One region of the Dialister invisus DSM 15470 genome, then DNA from elsewhere that is predicted to be linked to it. Evidence: a T-box and tRNA genes for the amino acid it is inferred to sense, from the RefSeq annotation. Region 1 holds a T-box; the other holds one or more tRNA genes.

Region 1 (4,427 bases):
GATTTTTCAAAAATGCGCCATTCCGGATTTAAGGCTTATGATATACGTGGGATCGTACCTACGGAAGTGAATGAGGAATTGGCTTATCGTGTGGCTCGTGCATATGCACAATTATACCATCCTAAGAAGATAAGCGTGGGATATGATATCCGGCCTAGTTCCCTATCGATTGCTGATGCTGTAATTCAAGGAATGAATGGTGCTGGTGTTGATGTATATAACATCGGTCTCTGTGGGACGGAGATGATGTACTTCACCACCTTTTATTATGGGTTGGATGGCGGGTTTATGATTACTGCCAGTCATAATCCGGCAAATAACAATGGAATTAAAATCGTTCGGGAAAAAGGAATACCTGTCAGCGCAGATACCGGTCTTAAGGATATTGAAAGAGTTGCTTTTTCAAGTGAGTTTGAAAATTGTGCTGAAAAAGGACATGTTTATACAAAAGAAATTATAGAAGATTACATTCAGAGCCTTTTATCTTTTGTGGATATTTCTAAAATGAAGCCGTTAAAAATTGTTGTCAATGCAGGAAATGGCTGTGCCAATATTTGCTTCGAAAATTTAAAGAAGTATTTACCGTTTCATTTTACGGAACAGTATATGAAACCAAATGCAACATTCCCTCATGGTGTACCTAATCCTATGCTGGAGGAATGCAGACGACCTTTGATAGATCAGGTCCTGTTGGACGGTGCCGATATGGGTGTAGCCTGGGACGGTGATTTCGACCGGTGTTTTTTCATAGATCATAAGGGAAATTTTGTAGAAGGCTATTATATGGTGGCTTTACTTTCTCGATATTTCCTGAATCGGTATAAAGGAGAAACTATTATCCACGATCCACGCGTGTATTGGTGTGTACAGAAAGTTTGTAAGGAGCTGGGGGGAATCTCTGTAGAATCAAAAGGTGGACATGCATTTATGAAAGAAACTATGCGTAAAGTTGGCGGTATTTATGGTGCAGAAAATAGCGCCCACCATTTTTTCAGAGATTTTTCCTATTGTGACAGCGGGATGATTCCTTGGCTGATTGTAGCGCAAATTATTAGTGAAACAAATGAATCTCTTTATGAGCTTGTTTCCGATTTGGAAAAAGAATTTCCATGCAGTGGGGAGATTAATCTGCCGGCGAGTCATGTTGATAGAGTGATGCAGGCTGTTGAAAAAAAATATGCAAATGATGCGAAAGAAATTCAGCATATAGATGGACTGGGAATGGATTTTGGGAAATGGCGGTTTAATTTGCGTGCTTCCAATACGGAGCCCCTGATTAGGTTTAATATGGAAACGAGAGGGGATAAGTTGCTTTTAGAAGAAAAGAAAAAAGCGGTCATAGAGTTCATAAAAAACCAAGATTAAAATGTGGTTTGCAGCAAGACTTGAAAATCGTTTTTTATAAGACGAGAAACATTGCTTATGTAAAAAAATGACTTTTAATATTTCTTACATATAAGCATAAGGCGGACGGGAAGTGACAGATATGTTTGATACAGTAATGAATCTTGTTAAAGAGTGGAACGTGACGGGAATCTGTTTTCGGCTTGCTTTGGCGACTTTTGTAGGGGTGATTATCGGGTTAGACAGGGAGTACAAAAATAAAGGCGCAGGGATAAAAACACATGCGTTGGTATGTATTGGCGCGGCTATGGCAATGATCGTAAATGAATATGTATTTAGAGAATTCCCAAATATGAATACAGATATCACTCGTCTTGGTGCTCAAGTAATCAGTGGAATCGGTTTTCTTGGAGTGGGTACGATTATGATGAACGGACGAAGTGAGGTGAAGGGGCTTACTACTGCTGCAGGACTTTGGGCATGTGCGGGAGTGGGACTGGCCGCCGGAATCGGATTTGCTGAAGGTACTCTTTTGGCAGTTATTTTTATTCTGTTTATATTTCGTGTATTGGCGCCTCTTGATAAAAAATTACATAAAAATTCCAGGAGGATAGATTTATATATGGAATTTAAAGATTCAGAAAGTATCCGTCCTTTTATGGAATCACTCCGCAGGCAAAAAGTTGATTTATTAGAATTTGACTTCAGAAAAGATAAGTTGGGATTGCATATTCCGGCGGTCGCAATGTCTCTGCGGTTGCCTCACTATGGACAGAAAAAGGCGTTTAAAAATGATTTGCGAAATACAGAATCTGTTGTTTATTTTGAAGAGGTATGAAATTTTTCTTTATAAGGAGGATTTTTGAAATAGATTCTTGACATAAAATAAAAAGAGTGTAATATTATACTCATAATGTGATGACAGAGACATGATATTTCCATTGTACATGCATAGAGAGTCTGCGGCTGGTGTAAGCAGGTATTGTCATGGTTATATTACCACTCTTAAACAGGGAAACAGAATTAAGTATGTTTTCACGGTTGACTGCGTTATAAGTTATTTAAGCGGAGTACTAACTCTAATTTGGGTGGAACCACGGAATTAAACTTTCGTCCCTTGTGGATGGAAGTTTTTTATTTTTAGGAAATTTTTCTCTAATATATGGGAGGTATTTCCGGAAAGAAAAGAGGGAAGATTATGATAACAATTCGGTTGAAAGATGGGAAGGAACTACACTTTGAAAATGAAGTGACACTGTTTGAAGCTGCGAAAAAAATTTCCAATAGTCTTGCTAAAGATGTATTGGTAGCTAAAGTAGATGGAGAATTAACTGATATCCGGAATAATATTACTGATGGAACGCAGGTTGAATTCTTTACCAAAGCAGATAAGGAGGGGCTTTTTACACTTCGGCATACAGCCGCTCATGTAATGGCACAGGCGATTCAGCATTTGTATCCTGGAACGAAATTTGCAATTGGACCGGCAATTGATGATGGGTTCTATTATGATTTAGAATCTGACCATGTTTTTAGTCAGGAAGATTTTGCTGCTATTGAAAAAGAGATGGCTAAAATTGCTAAAGCAAATCTGCCTATTGAAAAAAAGATTTTGAGTAGAAATGAGGCATTAGAATTTTTCAGGAGCAAAAACCAGGATTATAAGGTTATCTTAATACAGGATCTTCCAGAAGATGCGATCATATCGACTTATACACAAGGGGATTTTACCGATTTATGCAGAGGTCCCCATGTTCGTTCGACAGGCAAGTTAAAAGTATTTAAGCTGATGGCAGTGGCCGGTGCTTATTGGCGTGGTGATGAACACAATAAAATGCTCCAGCGTATTTATGCAACCGCATTCTTTGATAAAGAGGAGCTGGATCGATTTCTCTTTGTCCGTGCTGAAGCGGAAAAGCGTGACCACAGAAAATTGGGGAAACAATTAAATCTATTCTCTTTCCATGAAGAGGGACCAGGATTCCCGTTTTTCCATCCGAAAGGAATGGTTATTCGCAATGAACTTATAGCTTATGAGCGGGAATTGTTCCGCGAATTTGGCTATGAAGAAATTATGACACCAATTATCCTTTCTAAAAAGTTGTGGCTACAGTCCGGTCACTGGGATCATTATAAAGAAAACATGTACTTTACCCAGATTGATGAAGAAGATTATGCTGTAAAACCAATGAACTGTCCTGGCGGGATTTTATACTATAAAACAAACCAGCACTCTTATAGGGAATTACCAAAACGCGTGGGTGAATTTGGGATTGTACACCGCCATGAACTTCATGGTGCGCTTCATGGATTATTCCGTGTCCGTGTGTTCACACAGGATGATGCTCATATATTCATGACGCAGGATCAGATGAAAGATGAAGTAATTAAGACTATGGAAATGTATAGGAAATTATACAGTGTTTTTGGACTTGAATATCATGTGGAGCTGTCCACGCGTCCTGAGAATTCCATGGGCTCTGAGGAGCTGTGGGAAATTTCTACAAATGCATTACGGGATGCTGTTGAAGCGGCCGGTGTTCCTTATGTTATTAATGAAGGTGATGGCGCATTTTATGGTCCTAAACTGGATTTTCACATTAAAGACTGCCTTGGGCGTACATGGCAGTGCGGCACTATTCAAATGGATATGCAGCTGCCGGAACGTTTTGATGTAAACTATGTGGGGGAAGATGGAGAAAAGCATAGAGCTGTTATGCTGCACAGAGCAGGATATGGTTCCCTGGAACGGTTCATTGGTATCTTGATTGAACACTTTGCCGGAGCATTCCCGAGTTGGATTGCGCCAGTTCAGGTCAAAGTGGTTCCCGTTACAGAAAAACATATGAATTATGCAAGATCTGTGGCAGACGCACTTTCTGCATCCAATGTACGTGTAGAAATTGAAGAGGGAAATGATACTTTAGGATATAAGATCCGTAAGGCACAGATGGAAAAGGTTCCTTATACGCTTGTTGTAGGTGATAAGGAAATGAATGGACATACTGTTTCGGTTCGAAGCCGTAAAAATGGTGATGAAGGCTCTCTACCAGTGGCTGTATTTGTTTCCAATCTGATTCGTG
Region 2 (4,427 bases), 540 kb from region 1:
GAGAAAGATTTCCAAGGTAGAAGATGTTCTCCAGCCGGAACAGGTGATTGACGTTAAGATTAAGTCTTTTGACAGAGAAAAACAGAGAATTTCTTTCAGCCACAAAGACTGCCTTCCGAATCCATGGGAAACTGCTGTCAAAGACCATGAAGTGGATGATATAGTCGGTGCAAGAGTGGTAAAAATCCTTGAATTCGGCGTTATTGTAGAATTGGAAGACGGGCTTACCGGCCTGCTCCACATCAATGAGATGACACAGGATCATAACAAGAAACCGGGCGATATCTGCCGGGTTGGCGATGATCTGACTGTCCGTATCATCGGCATAGATGAAGCCCGCAAGAGAATCAGCTTTTCTCTGGTAGAAGCTCCGGTTCATGAAGAGGCGGAAGTCGAAGCGGAAGCGGAAACAGAAGAAAAAGTTGAAGAATAACTGATGTAAAACCAATAAGACCCTGAGAGGAATTTCCCCGGGGTCTTTTTTACTGCGGAAAATAGGCAGAAACTGAAAATATAAACCTTGCTGAACACATGCCGTTGACATATAAAGGATGGCTGTTTATAATAAAACATAAATTATAAAGCGAGGTCATTATGAATAACAGTAATATCCGTATGCAAGTGCTTTGTGCACTTTTTGCCGCCTTTTGCGCCGTGTGCTCCCAACTGACGATACCGATCCAGCCGGTGCCAATTACACTGGGAACCTTTGCCGTTTTACTGGCGGGCGGATTCCTTGGCTCCAGGTATGGACTGATGAGTATTGTTATTTACCTTCTTCTCGGCGCGGCGGGAGTCCCCGTTTTTTCCATGATGCGTTCCGGTGTTTCCGTTATAGCGGGACCTGCGGGCGGATTCATTATCGGTTTTGCGGTGATGGCTTTTGTTACAGGACTGATTTCCGAGAAATATGGATATAGTTTTAAAACAATGCTGATTGCCTCCATATGCGGTACTCTGGGCTGTTATATTTTGGGGATCGCTTGGTTCATATTCCTTACCGGTACAGGCGTATGGTCAGCGTTTCTGCTCTGTATGTTTCCGTTTCTTCCGGGAGATCTGGCAAAGATTCTGTTGGCTTCTTTCCTGGTCAGTAAGTACAGAGGCCGTTTGATTCAGGGATAGGAAGGTTCATATAAAGGCAGGAAGTCCTGCTTTTATATTTTTAAAAAAGTAAATCGAAATATTTGCATAAATCGATAAAATAAGATATAATGAAATCACAGAAATTTTAACCGCTTCCGATGCAGGGAACTGCAGGAGGCTGTCGTATATGAAAAAGGAGTTTATCATGGCTTTTGTATTACCGGACCTGCCCTATGCATTTGACGCTTTAGAACCGATTATTGACGCAAAAACGATGGAAATCCATCATGGCAGGCATCATGCGGCTTATGTGGCAAATTTGAACAAAGCAGTGGAAAATTATCCGGAATGGGCCGAAAAGTCCATTGAAGATGTTATCATTCATCTGAATGAGGTGCCGGAAGCGATTCGCACGGCTGTCCGTAATAATGGAGGCGGCCATTACAATCACAGTCTTTTTTGGAAGATGATGGCACCTGTCGGGCAGACAAAACCGTCCGCTTCTCTTTTGGCAAAGATCGATGAGTCTTTCGGCTCTTTTGATGAATTTAAGAAGCAGTTTGCAGCGGCTGCCACAAGCCGTTTCGGCAGCGGCTGGGCATGGCTCGTGGCAGATGGCGGCAAACTTGATGTCCTATCCACGGCCAATCAGGACTGCCCGCTGGAGGACGGCAAGAAACCGATTCTCTGCCTTGATGTGTGGGAACATGCCTATTACTTGAAATATCAGAACCGCCGCGCCGATTATGCGGAGAACTTCTTTCAGGTTGTCAACTGGGACTTCGTGGAAGAACTTTTGGGAAAAGCATAATTTACCGGATCAAAAAAAGAACTTCCTTCAGGGAGGTTCTTTTTCGTGGATCCATGACAGAAATATTTCATTTGGAAAAAATAAAAGTCTGAAAAGGAGAACTTCTCAGACTCGAATCACTGGAGCCGACAACAGGATTTGAACCTGCGACCTACGCATTACGAATGCGCCGCTCTACCAGCTGAGCTATATCGGCATTGACAAGTTATATTCTACTTATAGGAAGAGAATTTGTCAATATAAAAGGAATATAAACCGCTTATTTCTTTTTGCTGACCAGGAAACCGGTACCCTGCTGGTTTGCCATAATGACGATGTCGCTGATTTGGACACGCTTCGGGCGGTTCACCGCAAAGACGATTATATCGGCTATATCTTCCGCCTGAAGGGCATCGATACCTTCATAAACGGCGGCAGCTCTTTCCTTATCGCCATGGAAACGAACTTCGCTGAATGGCGTTTCCACGATACCCGGCTGGATGGTAGTGACTTTGATGTCGCTGTCTATGACTTCGATACGGATGCCGTCACTGAAAGTTTTTACTGCGGCTTTGGTAGAACAGTAGACCGCGGCTCCGGCGTAAGCGTACAGTCCCGCCGTGGAACCGAGGTTTATGATATGCCCCGTGTTCCGCTTAAGCATGGCGGGAAGGAAGGCACGGGTCACAAGGAAGAGTCCTTTGATGTTTGTGTCGATGGTTTGGATGATATCATCGACATCGTTGCTGCTGTACGGTTCGAGACCTCTGGCAAGTCCTGCGTCATTTACGAGGACATCGGGTGTGCCCGTTTCGGAAAGGCAGCGGCCGGCAGTGTTTTGTACGGCATCCTGATCTCTTACATCAAGGGGATACGGCGTGACTTTGACTCCATAATCTTTTTCAAAGCCGTTTTTGACGGCATAAAGTTTTTCCTCGTTTCTTGCGGCAAGAGCCAAATCATAGCCATTTTCTGCAAGTGCTTTGGCGGTAGCCAGTCCGATGCCGCTGGTCGCCCCTGTGATAAATGCAAGTTTATTCATACTGCCTCCTTCAATTGTTTTCCTTTATTATACTATGTTTTGCGCCGGAGGATAAATTCTTTTACAATAGGGGCAGGAGGCGTTTATGAAAGAAATAGGATATGCATTATTGGCTGTGTTATTATTGGCGGGGTGCGGGTTGGACAGCGGGGAGAAAAAAGCGCTTGCTGCAGAAGACATTCCGGCGGCACAGGAAATAAAAGTCCATGAGATTCCGGCAGTATCGGAAACACTGTACCATAAAGCGGCACAGGCTTATGGGAAAGGACATCGTACAGAGGCGCTTCGTTTGGCTAATCAGGCAATTAATGAGGATGGGGAAAATTATAAGGCGCTTTCTCTCAAGGGAATTATTCTTGCCTTCGATATTTCTCCTGATGAAGGGATTCCTTTTATTGAAAAGGCGCTTTCCATTTCACCTTCCTATGTACAGGCTGATTATGACATGGCCGTTGCTCAAAAATTAGGCAGGCACTATGATGCGTCTATCGTGTATTTTCAAAAGGTTCTGAAAGCAGACCCGCAGAATACATGGTCTTACTACGGGATCGCCACGAATTTTGCGGATAAAAGGGATAGGGAAGAGGCATTGGATTACCTGGAGAAAGCGGTCATCCTTGGAGGACAGGATGTCGTTTCCGCGGCCTCTGTGCAGGATCACTTTGCTTTCCTCCGTGAAGATGCGGAGTTTAAGAGAATATTACAGCTGAAGCAGGAATAAAAAAACAAAATGCCGACCGACAGTGGTGGGGCATTTTGTTTTTCAGCTGTCATTCTTTAAATGCTTCGGCCAGCTGACCCAGCCCTTTTTCTAAAACGGATTTCGGGCAGGCGATGTTGAAGCGGAAAAATTTATTTCCTTCCGGGCCGAACATGGAGCCCATGTCGAGCCAGAGTTTTGCGTCATAAAGAAGTTTATTTTCCAATTCTTTATCGGTGATGTCATACGCGTTGCAGTCGATCCAGAGAAGATAAGTCCCTTCCGGCTCGATGAGTTTCATTTTCGGCAGTCTGCCGGCAAGGAATTTTTTAGTAAAAGCAAGATTGTTTTCGATGTATTCCCAGACAGCGGCAAGCCATTCTTCCCCGCCGCGGTAGGCGGCCTCGGCTGCAATAATACCCATGACATTCGGGCGTTCATAGCCGAAAGAATCAAGGACGGCTTTAAATTTATTTCTGATGGACTCATTGGGAATAAGGATGTTTGATGTCTGGAGTCCTGCGATATTAAAAGTTTTACTGGGGGCGGTGCAGGTGACAGACCTGTCTGCCGCGTCTTCGCTGACAGAGGCAAAGGGGATATGTTTGTGCCCTTTGAAGACGAAGTCGGCATGGATCTCGTCACAAATAACAGCGACATTGTACTTTCTGCAGATTTCCGCATAGGCATGCAGCTCCTCTATTGTCCACACACGGCCCACGGGGTTGTGGGGGGAGCAGAGGACAGCCGCCTTTACCTTGTGGGTTTTAATTTTTTCTTCCAGATCGGCAAAATCAATTTCATAATGG

What was found. A T-box is a leader RNA that pairs with one kind of tRNA and senses whether it is charged. The one in region 1 lies ahead of thrS (threonine--tRNA ligase), so its partner is inferred to be a tRNA-Thr.
Region 2: it encodes a tRNA-Thr, which carries the amino acid that the T-box ahead of thrS (threonine--tRNA ligase) is inferred to sense. The anticodon was not compared.

The regions. Positions count from the first base shown of each region.
Region 1 covers NZ_GG698602.1:243,269-247,695, reverse strand. The annotation lists gene GCWU000321_RS01205 (phosphomannomutase/phosphoglucomutase) at 1-1,365, shown strand, start outside; gene GCWU000321_RS01200 (MgtC/SapB family protein) at 1,487-2,182, shown strand; T-box leader at 2,254-2,465, shown strand; gene thrS (threonine--tRNA ligase) at 2,543-4,427, shown strand, end outside.
Region 2 covers NZ_GG698602.1:784,145-788,571, reverse strand. The annotation lists gene GCWU000321_RS03860 (bifunctional 4-hydroxy-3-methylbut-2-enyl diphosphate reductase/30S ribosomal protein S1) at 1-433, shown strand, start outside; gene GCWU000321_RS03855 (biotin transporter BioY) at 595-1,125, shown strand; gene GCWU000321_RS03850 (superoxide dismutase) at 1,292-1,897, shown strand; tRNA gene GCWU000321_RS03845 (tRNA-Thr) at 2,018-2,093, opposite strand; gene GCWU000321_RS03840 (SDR family NAD(P)-dependent oxidoreductase) at 2,157-2,918, opposite strand; gene GCWU000321_RS03835 (tetratricopeptide repeat protein) at 3,004-3,639, shown strand; gene GCWU000321_RS03830 (MalY/PatB family protein) at 3,689-4,427, opposite strand, start outside.